DNA from 2 places in the Pseudarthrobacter sp. alpha12b genome. Region 2 is predicted to be linked to the other one. Evidence: predicted binding sites of a transcription regulator. Region 2 holds the regulator's gene; the other holds the start of a gene.

Region 1 (8,134 bases), 100 kb from region 2:
CGCTGGCCATCGCCAACCTCAAGCTCATACCGGTATCCCTGATGCCGCTGGGCAAACAGATCGTGCCCACCAGCACGCCTTTTGTGAGCAACTACCCCGTCAGCCGTTACCGCTAGGCAGATTCATCGGGCCGCAGGGCGCGCAGCACGCAGAACTCGTTGCCGTCCGGGTCAGCCATGACAACCCACGTTGCCGCCGCACCCTGTCCCACGGAGATTTGCCGGGCCCCCAGTTCTTCCAGCCTGGCCACCTCGGCGTCCTGGTCCTCCGGGCGGAGGTCCAGGTGAAGGCGGTTCTTGAGTTCCTTCTGCTCCGGGACCCGAAGGAAGAGCAGGTCGGGCAGCACGCCGTCTTCGGCGCTGCCTGCCGGCGGTTCCAGCACAATCTCGTCGCCTTCTTCATGGGTGCGGCGCCAGCCGAGCGCCTTTTCCCAGAAGGCTGCAGGAACCCGGGGGTCGGTCGAATCAATGGCGAGGGCTTGGATACGCAGGCTCATCCGTGCAGTTTTGCATCCGGTTCCGGGATCCGTAAACCCGTCACAGCCGCAGCCCTCAAAGTGGCCGGAACGCCCCGTCCCGCAGGATGGCCACCGAGTCGCTTTGGTCCAGTTCAGCGGCGATGTCCACGTCCGCTGCGTAGCCCGCCCCGGACAGCTCCCGGCCGCTGGAGCAGTGCTGCAGTATTTCGCGAAGCCGCGGTTCGGCGGATTCGAAAACAGCCATGGCTGCCGCCGCCTCCGGCGCGTAGCCGTGCCTGCCGTCCCCGGCTTCGTAACCGCCCTTGCCGGCAGCCGCCAGCCCTGCGATGAAAGCTCCGGCCCCCACCTGGTCCTCCACGGCAGGACGGAGTGAGCCGTCCGGCCAGCGCTCGCCCGCGGCAACCACCGCCACCACGGCGTCCGCAGGCAGGTTGGCCGCTACCCAGTCCGCCGTGGCCGCCGCGTTCCGGAGGCACACCGCGGCCACCAGTGGCACCTCCTCCGCAAGCGCGTGGCACAGTTCGGAACCATTGGGGGAGGGCAGGACCACCCTTTCCAGCGATTCCGCAGCGCGGAGGCTTGCGGGGGACAGGCTCAGGCCGCCGCCCCCGCGGGGCCCGGCCAGCTGGGCGCGGTGGTGGGCGGCGAAGTCCTCCCCGGTGGTGTCCCGCCACCGGTAGGGGAAGACTTCCGCGCCACGGTCCAGCGCCACGCTGACGCAGGTGCTGAAGGAAAGGACGTCCACCACCACGGCGATATCGGCCCCGGACGCCACGGTCCTGGCCCCCTCCAGCCCCCAGTCCATCCTGACGGTGAAGGGGAGCTGCCGGTGCGCTGCATTGGCCGAGTACGTGTGCCGTGGGCTGGAACCGGGCGCGTTCACTTCAGTTCGCCTTCAAGGTTCCGGTGTGCGGCGTCCAGCCACAGTTCCCTGGCCCGCTGGTGGTGGAAGATGGGGTCCAGTTCCAGCAGTTGGCGGACGACGGCGGACCTGCCGGCCGCGAAGTCGGCGTCGCCGATGTGCGCGTAGTCTTTCCGCACCGCAGCAACGTAGCGGGCGTACTCCTCCGGTTCGCCGCCGAGAATTGAAAGGTCCGCGTCGCAGAGGAGGGCGCCGTCGTCGTCACCCGGCTCCGGCCGGTGGTCCGAGGTCAGGCGGACCAGCCGCGCCACCTCCGCCACCTCTGCTTCCGGCAGGCCGGCCTCCGCAAGCCGCCTCTCTGCGAGCCGGGCCGACTCCTCCTCATCCTGGCCCGCCGCGCCGCGGTACACGGCGTCGTGGAACCAGGCCGCCAGCAGCACCGTCCGCGGCGGCTCTCCCGGTTCGGTGAGCAGGTCCAGCGCTTCCAGCACGGAGAGCAGATGGGTGCAGCCGTGGTAGTGGCGGTGCGGTTCGCTCCACCGGTCCAGCAGGTCCAGGAACAATGCGTCGTGGCCGGGCATGATGGCCTCCCAGCGGTTCAGCAACGGGACCTTCAGCGATTTGTTGCGCCGGCGGGCCGGGATCCGCAGCCCGCTTGCAATGAGCCTGCGGACCAGCACCCTGCCCTCCACCGGAACCGCTCCCGCCGCCACCAGGCCATCGAAGCGGCGTTCCGGCACGTCGTAATGGTCGCCGTCAAACGCCCGTTCCGGGATCCCCGCGGCGGCAGCGAACCTGTGCAGCTCGTCCAGGGAGTTGTCCGAGACCAGATGCGAAAAGTGTGTTCCGTGTGCAGGCCACAGCGGCGGGTCGATGTAGATGGCCATGGAAGGAGTCTAGTGCTGTCCTTCGCCGGCACGCCGCGCAGTGCGGGGAGAAGCCACCACCTCCATGGCGCCTCCACGGGCCAACATAGTCCCGCATTTGCGGACTAGAATCGGCGAATGGCACTTATTCGCGTTTCTGAGGCCGCCCGATTCCTGGGCGTGAGTGACGATACCGTCCGCCGGTGGACGGAGCAGGGAACCCTCACCGCGCTCCGGGACGCCTCCGGCCGCCTCGCAGTCGACGGCCTGGAACTGGCAACCCATGCCCAGAAGCTCGCCCAGCTCCCCGACGACCCGAAAAGCGGCAGCAGTTCGGCGCGGAACCGGTTTGTGGGCCTGGTAACCAATGTCATCACGGACAAGGTCATGGCACAGGTGGAACTGCAGTGCGGACCTTTCCGGGTGGTCTCGCTGATGAGCAGCGAAGCCGTGCGCGAGCTGGGCCTGGAACCGGGGGCGGTGGCCACCGCCGTGGTCAAGGCAACGACCGTCATCATCGAATCCCCGAAGGGCCGGGTCACGGCATGAGCCGGCAACCCCTCCGATCCGCGGCTTCCACCCTCCGGGCCTCCGTCGTCGCACTGGCCGCGCTGCTGCTGGCCGTCCTGTCCGGCTGTGCCCCGGCGGGCAGCCCGGACGCGGGAACAGGTTCCGGCGGCGCCACCGCCACCGGTTCCGGCACCAAGCCGGCAGGCGCCATCACCGTTTTCGCGGCTGCCTCCCTTGAACAGGCCTTTACCGAACTCGCCCGCACTTTCGAAGCGGAAAATCCAGGCACCTCGGTCACCTTGAGCTTCGCGGGATCCTCCGACCTGGCCAGCCAAATCGACCAGGGTGCACCGGCCGACGTCTTCGCATCCGCGGACACGGCCAACATGAAGAAGGTGCAGGACGCGGGCCTCGCCGACGGCACGCCAAAGGACTTTGCCACCAACACCCTGGCCATCGCAGTGCCGCCGGGCAACCCGGCCGGGGTTGCAGCACTGAAGGACCTGGCCCGGCCGGGCATCAAGCTGGTGACCTGTGCCAGCCAGGTCCCCTGCGGGGCTGCCACGGCCAGGGTGGCGGCGGCGGCGGGGCTTACGCTGAGCCCGGTCAGCGAGGAAAACGCGGTCACGGACGTCCTGGGCAAGGTCACTTCCGGGGAGGCGGACGCGGGGCTGGTCTATGGAACAGACATTAAGGCCGCGGGAACCAGGGTGGCAGGCATCCAGTTCCCGGAATCGGGGAGTGCGGTCAACACGTACCCGATTGCGGGTGTGGCCGGCGGCCGGAACAAGGCCACCGCCCAGGCCTTCCTGGACCTGGTCACCGGCCCGGAGGGCCAGAAAGTCCTTGCCGTGGCGGGATTCGGCCCTGCCAATGCCCATTCAGGCAGCAAGTGATACGGCGGCCAGGGACGCCGCCCCAGGCGCGGCCGCGCACGCAAGCCGCGGCCTACTCCGGCGTCCCCGCCTGGGTCCGCGCGCTGGCAGTCCTGGCCGCCGTCGTCGTGGTGCTCCCGCTGCTGGCAATGGTGCTGCGCGTTGACTGGGGTCAGTTCATTCCGCTGGTGACGTCGGAGCCGTCCCTGACGGCGCTGGGACTGAGCCTGCGGACCTCTGCGGCGAGCACCCTGCTGTGCATCGTGCTGGGGGTCCCCCTTGCCCTGGTCCTGGCCCGGGACTCCTTCCGCTTCCAGGGGCTGCTGCGCTCGCTGGTGCTCCTGCCGCTGGTGCTTCCCCCGGTGGTGGGCGGGATCGCCCTGCTCTACACGTTCGGCCGGCAGGGGCTGCTGGGGCAGACCCTGGAAGTGCTCGGGTTCCGCATCGCCTTCTCCACTACTGCGGTGGTCCTGGCGCAGACGTTCGTGGCGCTGCCCTTTCTGGTGGTGAGCCTGGAAGGGGCGCTGCGGACGTCGGGCTCCCGCTACGAGGCCGTGGCGGCAACGCTGGGGGCACGGCCCGGCACCGTGTTCCGGCGCGTCACGCTGCCGCTCGTCCTGCCGGGCCTGGCGTCCGGTGCTGTCCTCTCCTTCGCCCGGAGCCTGGGCGAGTTCGGTGCCACGCTGACCTTCGCCGGCAGCCTCCAGGGGGTGACCCGGACCCTGCCGCTGGAGATCTACCTGCAGCGGGAAACGGACCCGGACGCCGCCGTCGCCCTGTCCCTGGTGCTGGTGGCGGTCGCCGTCGCCGTGGTGGCCCTCGCGTACCGGCAACCGGCAGCGGGCCGAACCGGAGCCGGAAAACGGACGGCGCCGCCCGCAACGGCAGGAGGGGACGCCCGGTGACGCTCTCCTTCCAGGCGGTCGTGGCCGGGCGGGGCTTCGACGTGGACCTGGCCGTCCGGCCGGGCGAAACCGTGGCCGTCATGGGGCCCAACGGCGCCGGAAAATCAACCCTGCTGTCAAGCATCGCGGGCCTCCTGCGGCCGGACAGCGGCCGCGCCGGACTCAACGGCAAAACCCTCTTTGACCTCGACGGCGGAAAGGGTGCCTGGGTGCCGCCCCATCACCGCGGCACCGCGCTGCTCGCCCAGGAACCCTTGCTCTTTCCCCACCTGAGCGCGGTGGACAATGTCTCCTTCGGGCCGCGCAGCGCCGGTGTCCCCAAGCGGGCCGCCAAGGAGCAGGCCCTGCGCTGGCTGGCCGACGTCGAAGCGGAGCACCTGGCCGGACGCCGTCCCGCCGAACTCTCCGGCGGGCAGGCCCAGCGTGTGGCCGTGGCGCGTGCGCTCGCCGCCGATCCCGCGCTCCTCCTGCTGGATGAGCCGCTGGCCGCCCTGGACATCCATTCCGCCCCGCTCCTGCGCCGCCTCTTCAAGCGGGTCCTTGCCGGACGGCAGGCCATCATCGTCACCCACGACGTGCTGGACGCCCTGATGCTCGCGGACCGTGTGGTCATCCTGGAAGACGGCAGGATCGCCGAGGAAGGGCCTACGCGGGCCGTGCTGGAACGTCCACGCAGTTCCTTTGCTGCCGGACTCGCCGGCCTGAACTTCATTCCTGGCGCCCTGGATGGCGCGGGGGTGCGCACCAGCCAGGGCCTGAGGATCGCCGGGCACGACGAGGAACCCGGCCAGCTGCCAACGCCTAGTGGTCCGGGCGTTGCCGTGTTCCCGCCGTCGGCCGTTTCCGTGTTCCTTGACGACGCACACGGAAGCCCCCGGAACTCGTTTGCCGTCACCATCACCGACCTCGAGCCGCACGGCGACCAAATCCGGGTACGGGCCGGCAGTCTGGCCGCCGACATCACCCCGGCAGCCTCAGCGGACCTTGGCCTTGTTCCCGGCATGACGGTGCACTTCGTGGTCAAGGCGGCCGCTGTGTCGGTATACGGGACGTAGCGCCGGTTCTGTACGGTGCGGGGTTGGGTGCACGGCGGGACCTCCGGCTCTGGACAGCCGTTTCGCCGTGGGCAAACATGGCTAAAGAACCTCGCGGCGCAAAGTTGAGCGTAGTACACTCAACTTAGTCAACCAGCCCCCGAAAGGAGCTCTCTTTGGACGTCAAATTCACCACCAAGAGCCAGGAGGCTCTTTCCGCGGGGGCAATGAACGCCTCGACGGCCGGCAACCCCCAGGTGGAGCCGGCGCACCTCCTTAAAGCACTGATGGACCAGCGCGAGGGCGTCGCCGTTGCGCTCCTCCGGGCCACCGGCGCGGACCCGGACGCCGTCAGCGTCCAGGCCAGCAGCGCCATCAAGGCCCTGCCCGCCACTTCCGGCGGTTCCAGCCAGCAGGCGCAGCTGAGCCGGCCCGCCCTGCAGGCCATCCAGCACGCCAAGGAGGAAGCGGACCGGCTGGGTGATTCCTTCGTGTCCACCGAGGTGCTCCTGGTTGGCCTCTCCGCCGGCAACGATCCTGCTGCACGCCTCCTGCGCGATGCGGGCGCGTCCCGTGAGGCGCTGCTCGCGGCGCTGCCGGGGGTCCGCGGCGACCGCAAGGTGGACAGCCCGGATCCTGAAAACACCTTCCAGGCCCTGGAGAAGTACGGCACGGATCTCACCGCGATGGCCCGTGCCGGCAAGCTGGACCCCGTGATCGGGCGCGACTCGGAGATCCGCCGCGTGGTGCAGGTCCTGTCCCGGCGTACCAAGAACAATCCGGTGCTCATCGGCGAACCCGGCGTGGGCAAGACCGCCGTCGTCGAAGGGCTGGCCCAGCGGATGGTGGCGGGCGACGTCCCGGAAAGCCTGCGCGGCAAAACGCTCATCTCCCTGGACCTCGGTTCCATGGTTGCAGGCGCCAAGTACCGCGGTGAGTTCGAGGAGCGGCTGAAGGCGGTCCTGGAGGAAATCAAGGGCTCCGAGGGCCAGATCGTCACCTTCATCGACGAGATCCACACCGTGGTGGGTGCCGGCGCCACCGGGGATTCCTCCATGGACGCCGGCAACATGCTCAAACCCATGCTGGCCCGCGGCGAGCTGCGGCTGATCGGCGCCACCACCCTGGACGAGTACCGCGAAAACATCGAGAAGGACGCGGCCCTGGAGCGCCGCTTCCAGCAGGTGTACGTGGGCGAGCCCAGCGTGGAGGACACCATCGGCATCCTCCGCGGCCTGAAGGAGCGCTACGAAGCACACCATAAGGTGTCCATCGCCGACTCCGCACTGGTGGCCGCCGCCACGCTGTCCAACCGCTACATCTCGGGCCGCCAGCTGCCGGACAAGGCCATCGACCTTGTGGACGAGGCAGCGTCCCGCCTCCGCATGGAAATCGACTCCGCACCGGAGGAAATTGACCAGCTGCGGCGCCAGGTGGACCGGCTCACCATGGAGGAACTGGCCCTGTCCGGCGAATCAGACCCGGCCTCCGTGGAGCGGCTGGCCGCACTCCGGGCCGACAAGGCGGACAAGGAAGAGGAGCTCTCGGCCCTGAACGCCCGCTGGGAGGCTGAAAAGGCCGGCCTCAACCGGGTGGGTGACCTCAAAGCCAAGCTGGATGAGCTGCGCTCCACCGCGGACAAGGCCCAGCGCGAGGGTGACCTGGAGACTGCCTCCCGGATCCTGTACGGGGAAATCCCGGCGCTTGAGCGCGAGCTGAACGCCGCTGCCGAGGCCGAGGCCGCCGTGACGGACAAGTCCGCGCAAATGGTGGCGGAGGAAGTGACCGCGGAGGATATTGCCGAGGTCATCTCTGCATGGACCGGCATCCCGGCGGGCCGCATGCTGCAGGGCGAAAGCCAGAAACTGCTCCACATGGAGGAGGAGCTGGGCCGGCGCCTGATTGGCCAGGCCAAGGCCGTCACCGCAGTGTCCGACGCCGTCCGCCGCGCGCGGGCCGGCATCAGCGACCCCAACCGGCCCACCGGCTCCTTCCTGTTCCTGGGCCCCACCGGCGTGGGCAAGACCGAGCTGGCCAAGGCGCTGGCGGACTTCCTGTTCGACGACGAACGCGCCATGGTGCGCATCGACATGTCCGAGTACGGCGAGAAGCACAGCGTCGCCCGGCTGGTCGGGGCGCCTCCGGGCTACGTGGGTTACGAAGAGGGCGGGCAGCTGACCGAGGCCGTGCGCCGCCGGCCGTACTCCGTGGTGCTGCTGGATGAGGTGGAGAAGGCCCACCCCGAGGTGTTCGACATCCTCCTGCAGGTGCTCGACGACGGCCGCCTCACCGATGGTCAGGGCCGCACCGTGGACTTCCGCAACGTGATCCTGGTGCTGACGTCCAACCTGGGCAGCCAGTTCCTGGTGGACCAGACCCTGGACGCCACTGCCAAGCGCAACGCCGTCATGGCCACCGTGAACGCCTCCTTCAAGCCGGAGTTCCTCAACCGGCTCGACGAAGTGGTGCTGTTCGACGCCCTCACGGTGGACGAACTGGCCCACATCGTGGAGCTGCACGTGGAAGAGCTGGGACGGCGGCTGCGCGAGCGGCGCCTCACCCTTGAAGTCACCGAAGGCGCCAAGGCATGGCTTGCACTGTCCG
Region 2 (8,134 bases):
CGCGCCGTGGCAGGGGAAATGGCCGTCATCGGCGTCCTGAACTCCCTGCTTCCGGTCCTGGACGACGTCGACGCCGCACGGCAGCACGGTGACCTGACCGACGGTCCCTTCGCCGCGATCGCCACCAAACTGGAGAACGCGCTGAAGACCTACGGCCTGGTCCGCATCAACGAGACCGGCGTGGAGTTCGATCCCACGATCCACGAGGCCCTGATCCAGCAGCCTGGCGAGGACATCGAGGTTGACACCGTCAGCCAGGTGCTCCGCTCAGGCTACAAGTCAGGCGACCGCGTGCTCCGCGCAGCCCAGGTCATCGTCGCGGTCCCGGCTTAGTCGGGGTACTTGGCGCTACGCCGGATATGGGGCGGTGCCCGCTTCGCGGCGCCCTCCACACCGCCGCCCCATATCCGGCCTCCGCGCCGGGGGTGATCTCGCCTAAGGTGAGGTAACCACAAAGCTCGCAGCGGTACAGGGGCCCCGGGAGTGGCATCGGGCCTGCCGGAGCGTGGTGGCTTGGTCCGTGAGGACCAAGCCACCACGCGTAGGGGCGGGGGCCCCTGTACCGCGGAGAGCTGTTAGTTAGAAGACTTTGAAAGGAAACGCCATTGGCTAGCCAGGATTGGGTGGACAAGGACTTTTACAAGATCCTTGGTGTTGCCAAGGACGCTTCCGAAGCCGATATCAAGAAGGCCTACCGGAAGCTTGCGCGGCAGCACCACCCTGATACGAATGCGGGGAACGCTGCTTCCGAGAAGAAGTTCAAGGACATCTCCGAGGCTTATTCGGTGCTCTCGGATCCCGACGAGCGCCAGCAGTATGACGCCATCCGGGCCATGGGCAGCGGGGCACGTTTCGCCCCCGGTGGCGCGGGCGCTACCAACGGCGGGTTCGAGGATATGTTCGGCGGCCTGTTCACGGGCAACACCGGGCGCCATGCGGGCGGCTTCAACCCCGCGGGCGGCGGCATCCCGCCCGAGTTCGCAGATCTCTTTGGCGGTTTTGGCGGTGCTCCCGGCTTCCAGCGCACCCCGCAGAAGGGTGCGGACCGCACCGCGTCCACCAGCATTTCCTTCGCCGGTTCCATCCGGGGGACCACCATCGGACTGCGCGAACCCAGCGGCGAGGTCATCGACGTCCGGGTTCCGGCCGGCATCAAGGACGGCCAGAAGGTCAGGGTGCGCGGCAAAGGCCAGCCCGGTGCCGCCGGCAACGGCGACCTGGTCGTGTCCGTCGCCGTCCAGCCCCACGCGTTCTACACGCGCGACGGCGACAACCTCCGCATCCACGTCCCCGTCACCTTCCCGGAGGCTGCTTTGGGAGCGGACATCGAAGTTCCCACCATCGACGGCGACAAGGTGAAGGTGCGTGTCCCGGCGGGCACGCCGTCGGGCCGTACCCTGCGGGTCAAGGGCAAAGGCGTGAAGACGTCCAAGGTGACCGGAGACCTGTTGGTGACCATCGACGTCGCAGTTCCCAAGAATCTCAACAAGGATGCCGAAGCTGCGGTCAAGGCGTTCGCCGAGGCCACGTCGTCGGCGGATGTCCGTGAGGGCCTGGCAGCCAAGGCCCGGCTCTAGGAGCGGAGGTGAGCCGTGGACATCAGTGTTGACCAACCGATCTTCGTGATCTCCGTGGCGGCCGAGCTGGCGGACATGCACCCGCAGACCCTGCGGCAGTACGACAGGCTTGGCATCGTCAAGCCCAGCCGTGCCCCGGGCAAGTCCCGGCGCTACTCGCAGCGTGACGTGAACACGCTGCGGGAGGTACAGCGGCTGTCCCACGAGGGCGTGTCGCTGGAGGGGATCAAGCGCATCCTGGAACTCGAAAACCAGGTGGCCGCCCTCCAAAGCCGGATCTCGGAACTTACCGAGGAACTCGGACGCCGTCCGCGTGCGGTGGACTCCCGGATTTTTGCTGCCGGTGCAGCCGGTGACGTGGTGAGCCTGGCGCGCGGGCAGCGGCCCCGGCCGAGGTCGCAGGCCGTGGTGGTGTGGCGGCCGCGGGCAATCGGGCAGTAAGTACCGCATTCCGGCGTTCCGCGAAAATAGAGTACCCACTACTCGTGACGGAAAAGCCCCCTGAAACTTGAATGGAACCATCGCCGGATCAGCGGCGATGGTTCCGCAAGTTCTGGGGGTTTTCCGTGTTTAAGGTTCTCAGCAAAGGTCTCAACAGCAAGGCCCGGCCATGAGCCCGGGAATGGAAGCCGTGGCCGCCTTCAGCGGCTCCGTGCCGGGCCAGGTCCTGCTGGCCATCGGACAGACCATTGTGGTGGCCTGCGTCTGCTTCGACATGGTCCGCGAGTTGTCCGTCCCGAGGTCGCACCGGCGCTACGTGGCCAGCACCGTATTCCGCACCCTGGCCATCCCCTCGATCATGGCCAACGCCCTGACAGTCTTCATCGCCCTGGTGGTGTCGTCCTGGGTTGATGTGGTGATGGGCATGTTCGTGCTGGTGGCCATCGTCTTCCGGTTCCACTACAACAAGGACGAGGACAACTGGTGGAAGGGGAAGGGCAAGAAGCTCGCCCGGTGGGCCCGCAAACAGTTCGCCGGGCGGACGTCCACCGCCCCTGCGATGGGGTAGCGACGCCCGCACCTTTTGTCAGTAGCTGGCAGGGGTGTCGCCGCCGGTTTGGGGGATGTACTTCGCAGCGAGGGCTTCGGAGCCGCGTGCCAGGAGAGCGACGTCGGCCCCCACCAGGATGAAGGCGGCGCCGCTGTTGAGGTAGTGCTCCGCCGTGTCGGGGTTGAAGGCGTTGACGCCGCCAGGCTTCCCGGCCGCCTTCGCAGCTGCCAGGCAGTGTTCGACGGCGGCGCGCACCTCGGGGTGTTCCTGCTGCCCCAGCAGGCCCATGGACGCGGCGAGGTCGGAGGGGCCGACGAAGACGGCGTCCACGCCGTCGACCTTGAGGATGTCCTCCACTGCCTCGACGGCCGCCGTCGACTCGATCTGGACGGTGACGCTGATGGTCTCATTGGCCCGGGCCAGGTAATCAGGGACCCGGTTCCAGCGGGCGGCGCGGGCCAGCGCCGAACCAACGCCGCGGACGCCCTGCGGCGGGTAGCGGGTGGCCGCAACGGCAGCTTCAGCCTCCGCCACCGAGTTGACCATGGGGATCAACAGGTTCTGCACGCCCAGATCCAGGTACTGCTTGATCACCACGGTGTCGTTGACCGGCGGCCGGACCACGGTGTGCACCGGGTAGCCGTGGATCGCCTGCAGCTGCGCCAGGATGGACTCGAGCCCATTGGGGCTGTGTTCGGCATCGACCAGGAGCCAGTCCAGGCCGGACCCTGCGCAGAGCTCGGCGATCAGCGGGCTGCCGGAGCACACCCACATCCCGGCCAGCGGCCGGTTGGCAGCAGCGAGGGCGGTGCGGAAGGTGTCTTCTATTCGAAGCGGCATGTGACACTCCCCAGTGGTCCGTAGTCGGCGTGGACGGTGTCGCCCTTGTAGACCCACAGGGGGCGGGTGAAGGATCCGGCCAGGATGATGTCCCCGGCCTTGAGCGAGTCGCCGTGGGCGGCGATCTTGTTGGCCAGCCAGTGCACCCCGTTGGCGGGGTGGTCCAGGACGCCGGCGGCCACACCGGTCTCCTCCACGGTCTGGTTCTTGTACAGGATGGCCGAGACCCAGCGCAGGTCCACGGCATCCGGCTTCACCGGATTCCCGCCGATCACCATGGCGCCCATCGCGGCGTTGTCCGAGATGGTGTCCACGATGGTCCGGCCCTCCATCTCGATCCTGGAATCCAGGATCTCGAGGGCCGGCACCACGTAGTCGGTGGCCTTCAGGACATCGAAGATGGTCACGCCCGGGCCCTTCAGTCCGTCCTTCAGGACGAACGCCAGCTCCACCTCCACCCGTGGGTGTGTGTACCGGTCCCATTGCACGGAGCAGCCGGTCTCCAGCACCATGTCGTCGAAGATGGCGCCATAGTCCGGTTCGGTGATGCCGGTGGCGGCCTGCATTGCCTTGGACGTGAGGCCGATCTTGCGCCCCACCAGGGTCCGGCCGGCGTCCTCGTTCCGGCGACGCCACAACTGTTGCACGGCGTAGGAATCCTCCACCGTCATCTCCGGGTAGCGGGCCGTCAGCCGGGGAACGGGGGTGCGGGAACGGCCAGCCTCCACCAGCTCGTCCGCGATGGCCTCAATCGTCTTTGGCTCCAGCATGGTCAGACCTGCACTCCCAGCTTGAAGCCGGTCCGGTCACCCTCGGCGGAGCCTTCCTTGCGCGTGTACGAGAAACCGTCGGCGCCAACCGTCACCGCCATCTCGGACTTTTCCTCGCGGACAATGACCGGCTGCGGGTTCCCGTCCAGGTCCAGGACCAGGGAGGCCTCGGTGTACCAGGAGGGGACCACGGGGTTGCCCCACCAGTCGCGGCGCTGGTTGTCGTGGACGTCCCAGGTGATGGTGGGGTTGTCGGGATCGCCGGTGTAGTAGTCCTGGGTGTAGATCTCGATGCGGTGGCCGTCCGGGTCCAGGATGTAGAGGTAGAAGGCGTTGGACACGCCGTGCCGGCCGGGGCCGCGTTCGATCCGGTCGCTGATGCGCAGGGCGCCCATCTTGTCGCAGATCTGGATGATGTTGTGCTTCTCGTGCGTGGCGAACGCGACGTGGTGCATGCGCGGGCCGTTGCCGCCGGTCAGGGCGGTGTCGTGCACGGTTTGCTTGCGGTGCATCCACGCGGCGTACGTGACGCCGTCGGCATCCTTGATGTCTTCGGAGACGCGGAAGCCCAGGTCCTCGAGGTAGGCGCGGCCGCGGGGGACGTCTGGGGTGACCTGGTTGAAGTGGTCCAGGCGCACCAGTTCGCCGGCGGAGTAGAGGTCGTAGCGCTGGGTGAGGCGCTCCACGTGCTGAACGTCGTAGAAGAACTCGTAGGGGAAGCCCAGCGGGTCCTCGACGCGGACGGAGTCGCCGATGCCCTTGGTGAAGCCTTCCTTGCGGCGCTCCACGCGGCAGCCGAGTTCCTTGTAGTAGGCCTCGGCGGCGTCCACCTCGGCGGGGGACTTCACGCGGTAGGCGAAGGCTGCGACGGCGGCGATGGGGCCTTTGCGGAGCACCAGGTTGTGGTGGATGAACTCCTCCAGGGAGCGCAGGTAGATGTTGTTTTCGTCTTCCTCGGTGACGTGCAGGCCCAGGACGTCCACGTAGAACTCACGGGACCTGGCAAGGTCGGTGACGACGATTTCCATGTAGGCGCAGCGGACGATGTCCGGTGCCGGGACGGAAGGGGTGGGAACGAAGTTGGTCATTGGAGTCTCTCTTCTTTGAAAGGGTTTTAGTGGCTAGGCGCCGAATTTGGGGGTGTGGACGGTGCCGAGCGTGATGTGCACGGCCTGCTGGTCCGTGTAGAAGTCGATGGAGCGGTAGCCGCCCTCGTGGCCCAGGCCGGAGGCCTTGACGCCGCCGAACGGGGTGCGCAGGTCGCGGACGTTGTGGCTGTTGAGCCACACCATCCCTGCTTCGACGTTCTGCGAGAAGTTGTGGGCCCGTGTCAGGTTCTGCGTCCAGATGTAGGCGGCGAGGCCGTACTTGGTGTTGTTGGCCAGGGCGAGGGCCTCGTCGTCGTTCTCGAACGGGGTGATGGCCACGACGGGTCCGAAGATTTCCTCCTGGAAGATCCGGGCGTCCGGGGCGACGTCGGCAAACACCGTGGGTGCGATGTAGTTGCCCTCGGGCAGGTGGTCGGGGCGGCCGCCGCCGGCCAGGAGCCGGCCTTCGGACTTGCCGATCTCCACGTAGGACGCCACCTTCTCGTAGTGCTCCGGGTGGACCAGGGCGCCCACCTGGGTCTTGGGGTCGTGCGGGTCGCCCACCACGATGTTCTTTGCGCGGGCGGCGTACTTCTCGCAGAACTCGTCATAGATGGCGCGCTCCACCAGGATGCGGGATCCGGCCGTGCAGCGCTCGCCGTTGAGGGAGAAGACGCCGAACAGGGCGGAATCGATTGCGGCGTCCAGGTCGGCGTCGGCAAAGACGACGCAGGGGGACTTGCCGCCGAGCTCCATGGACAGGCCCTTGAGGTTGGCGGCGGCGTTGCGGAAGATGGTCTGCCCCGTGGTGGTCTCGCCGGTGAAGGAGATCAGCGGGACATCCGGGTGCTTGACCAGGGCGTCGCCGGCTTCCTCACCCAGGCCGTTGACCAGGTTGAAGACACCATCGGGCAGCCCCGCGTCCTTGAAGATCGTTGCCCATAGGGACGCGGAGAGCGGGGTGAACTCGGCCGGCTTGAGGACCACGGTGTTGCCCGTGGCCAGGGCCGGGGCGAGCTTCCAGGACTCCAGCATGAACGGGGTGTTCCACGGGGTGATCAGGCCTGCGACGCCGATCGGCTTGCGGTTCACGTAGTTGATCTGCGAGCCCGGAACCTTCATGGCGTCATCGAACTGCGCCACGATCAGGTCCGCGAAGAACCGGAAGTTCTCAGCCGCGCGCAGCGCCTGGCCCTTGGCCTGGGTGATGGGCAGGCCGGTGTCGAACGTTTCCAGTTCGGCGAGCCGGGCTTCCTGGGCTTCGACGGCGTCGGCGATCCGGTTCAGGACGCGTGCGCGTTCGCGCGGCTTCATCTTCGGCCACGGGCCGTTGGTGAACGCTTCCCGGGCTGCGGCGACGGCGAGGTCAATGTCCTCCTTCTGGCCGGCCGCGGCGGTGGCATAGTTTCGGTTGGAGACAGGGTCCAGGACGTTGAAGGTCTTGCCGCCTACAGAGTCAACGAACTGGCCGTTGATGTAATGCTGGATGTGGGTGGGCAGGTCCTCGGGGACGTAGTGCTTGGCGGTTTCTACAGAGGCAGTCATCGTTGAAGTCCTTACTGTGTTCTTTTGGTGCGAGTGGTCAGTGCGTACTAATTGGTTTGGGCGAGGTAAGCGTCCAAGGTGGCAGTCCGATGCCGGCGGGCCGCTTTTTCGATCGTGTCGGCATCGGCTCCGGTTTCGATGAGCTGCAGCAGGTTTTCGTGTTCCTCGACCGAGCCACGGGCGCGGCCGGGGACGAAACGGAAGGTAGAGGACCGCAGTGCTGCGAGCCGGTTCCAGCCGCGGTGCACCAGGTCCAGGATGTGCGGGTTGGGGCAGTGCTCGAACAGGACACTGTGGAAGTCCTGGTTGAGCTGGGTAAAGCGGACCGGATCGAAGTGGTCCAGGCATTCCCGCATCTCCTGGTTCACGGCACGGGCGCGCGCAATCGCAGCGGCATCGATCAGCGGGGCGGACATGGCGGTGGCGGCACCCTCCACAATGCTGAGAGTCTGCATGGTGTAGAGGTACTCGGTGGGGTCGATTCCGGCCACGGTGGCACCGACGTTCCGTTCAAATGTCACCAGCCCCTCTGCCTCCAGCCGTCGGATGGCTTCCCTGACCGGAACCACGCTGAAGCCGAGGTCCTTGGCGATGGCGCCCAGGACCAGCCGGTAGCCGGGGGTGTACGCACCCTCCACGATCCGGGCCTTGACGGCCGTGTACGCCTGCTCGGACTTGCTGCCGGCAACCATCACTGTCTCAGTCATTGGCTGCTTCCCATTCCTTGTACCGTGCCTGCCAGTCGGCGTTCATCGGGTAGAGGCCGTCCACGCTGTTGCCCTGCTTGACCATCTCGAAGATGAATGTCTCTTCCTTTTCCTGCTGGATGCAGTCCTCCACCAGTTCTTCGGCAATGGCCGGCGGGATCACCAGGATGCCGTCGGAGTCGGCCACGATGATGTCGCCGGGCTGGACCGTGGCACCGCCGCAGGCGATGGTGATGTCCGTGTCCCAGGGGATGTGGCGGCGGCCCAGCACGGCGGGGTGCGGGTTGGCGAAGTAGGTGGGCATCTCCAGGCCGGCCACGGCGGTGTAGTCGCGGACGCCGCCGTCGGTGATGATGGCGGCGGCGCCGCGGACCTGCGCGCGCAGGGCGAGGATGTCGCCTACCGTGCCGGTGCCCTTTTCGCCGCGTGCCTCCATCACCAGGATTTCGCCCTCGGTGACGGAATCAATGGCACGCTTCTGGGCGTTGAACCCGCCGCCGTGGGTCTTGAAGAGGTCTTCACGGTTTGGCACGTAGCGGAGGGTCCGGGCCAGCCCTACAACGCGGCGGTCCGGGCGGGTGGCCTGCAGACCGTCGATGCTGACGTTGTTAAGGCC

Evidence for each region. Region 2 encodes HspR, which represses chaperone genes until heat shock. Its sites were predicted from a motif close to AAGTTGAGTCNNNNNGACTCAACTT; they were not measured.
Region 1: clpB (ATP-dependent chaperone ClpB) is a predicted target of HspR. The motif match lies at 5,653-5,677, and genes of this name have one in related genera.

What each region holds. Positions count from the first base shown of each region.
Region 1 is NZ_CP196746.1:3,094,433-3,102,566, reverse strand. It holds gene ACTAQI_RS14405 (YccF domain-containing protein) at 1-116, shown strand, start outside; gene ACTAQI_RS14400 (VOC family protein) at 113-496, opposite strand; gene ACTAQI_RS14395 (2-phosphosulfolactate phosphatase) at 552-1,361, opposite strand; gene ACTAQI_RS14390 (DUF4031 domain-containing protein) at 1,358-2,227, opposite strand; gene ACTAQI_RS14385 (TOBE domain-containing protein) at 2,345-2,755, shown strand; gene modA (molybdate ABC transporter substrate-binding protein) at 2,752-3,612, shown strand; gene ACTAQI_RS14375 (ABC transporter permease) at 3,609-4,496, shown strand; gene ACTAQI_RS14370 (sulfate/molybdate ABC transporter ATP-binding protein) at 4,493-5,551, shown strand; gene clpB (ATP-dependent chaperone ClpB) at 5,707-8,134, shown strand, end outside.
Region 2 is NZ_CP196746.1:3,195,800-3,203,933, reverse strand. It holds gene ACTAQI_RS14840 (nucleotide exchange factor GrpE) at 1-333, shown strand, start outside; gene ACTAQI_RS14835 (DnaJ C-terminal domain-containing protein) at 606-1,577, shown strand; gene ACTAQI_RS14830 (heat shock protein transcriptional repressor HspR) at 1,593-2,018, shown strand; gene ACTAQI_RS14825 (hypothetical protein) at 2,200-2,586, shown strand; gene ACTAQI_RS14820 (HpcH/HpaI aldolase family protein) at 2,605-3,408, opposite strand; gene hpaH (2-oxo-hept-4-ene-1,7-dioate hydratase) at 3,393-4,178, opposite strand; gene hpaD (3,4-dihydroxyphenylacetate 2,3-dioxygenase) at 4,181-5,266, opposite strand; gene hpaE (5-carboxymethyl-2-hydroxymuconate semialdehyde dehydrogenase) at 5,300-6,811, opposite strand; gene ACTAQI_RS14800 (GntR family transcriptional regulator) at 6,859-7,518, opposite strand; gene ACTAQI_RS14795 (fumarylacetoacetate hydrolase family protein) at 7,511-8,134, opposite strand, start outside.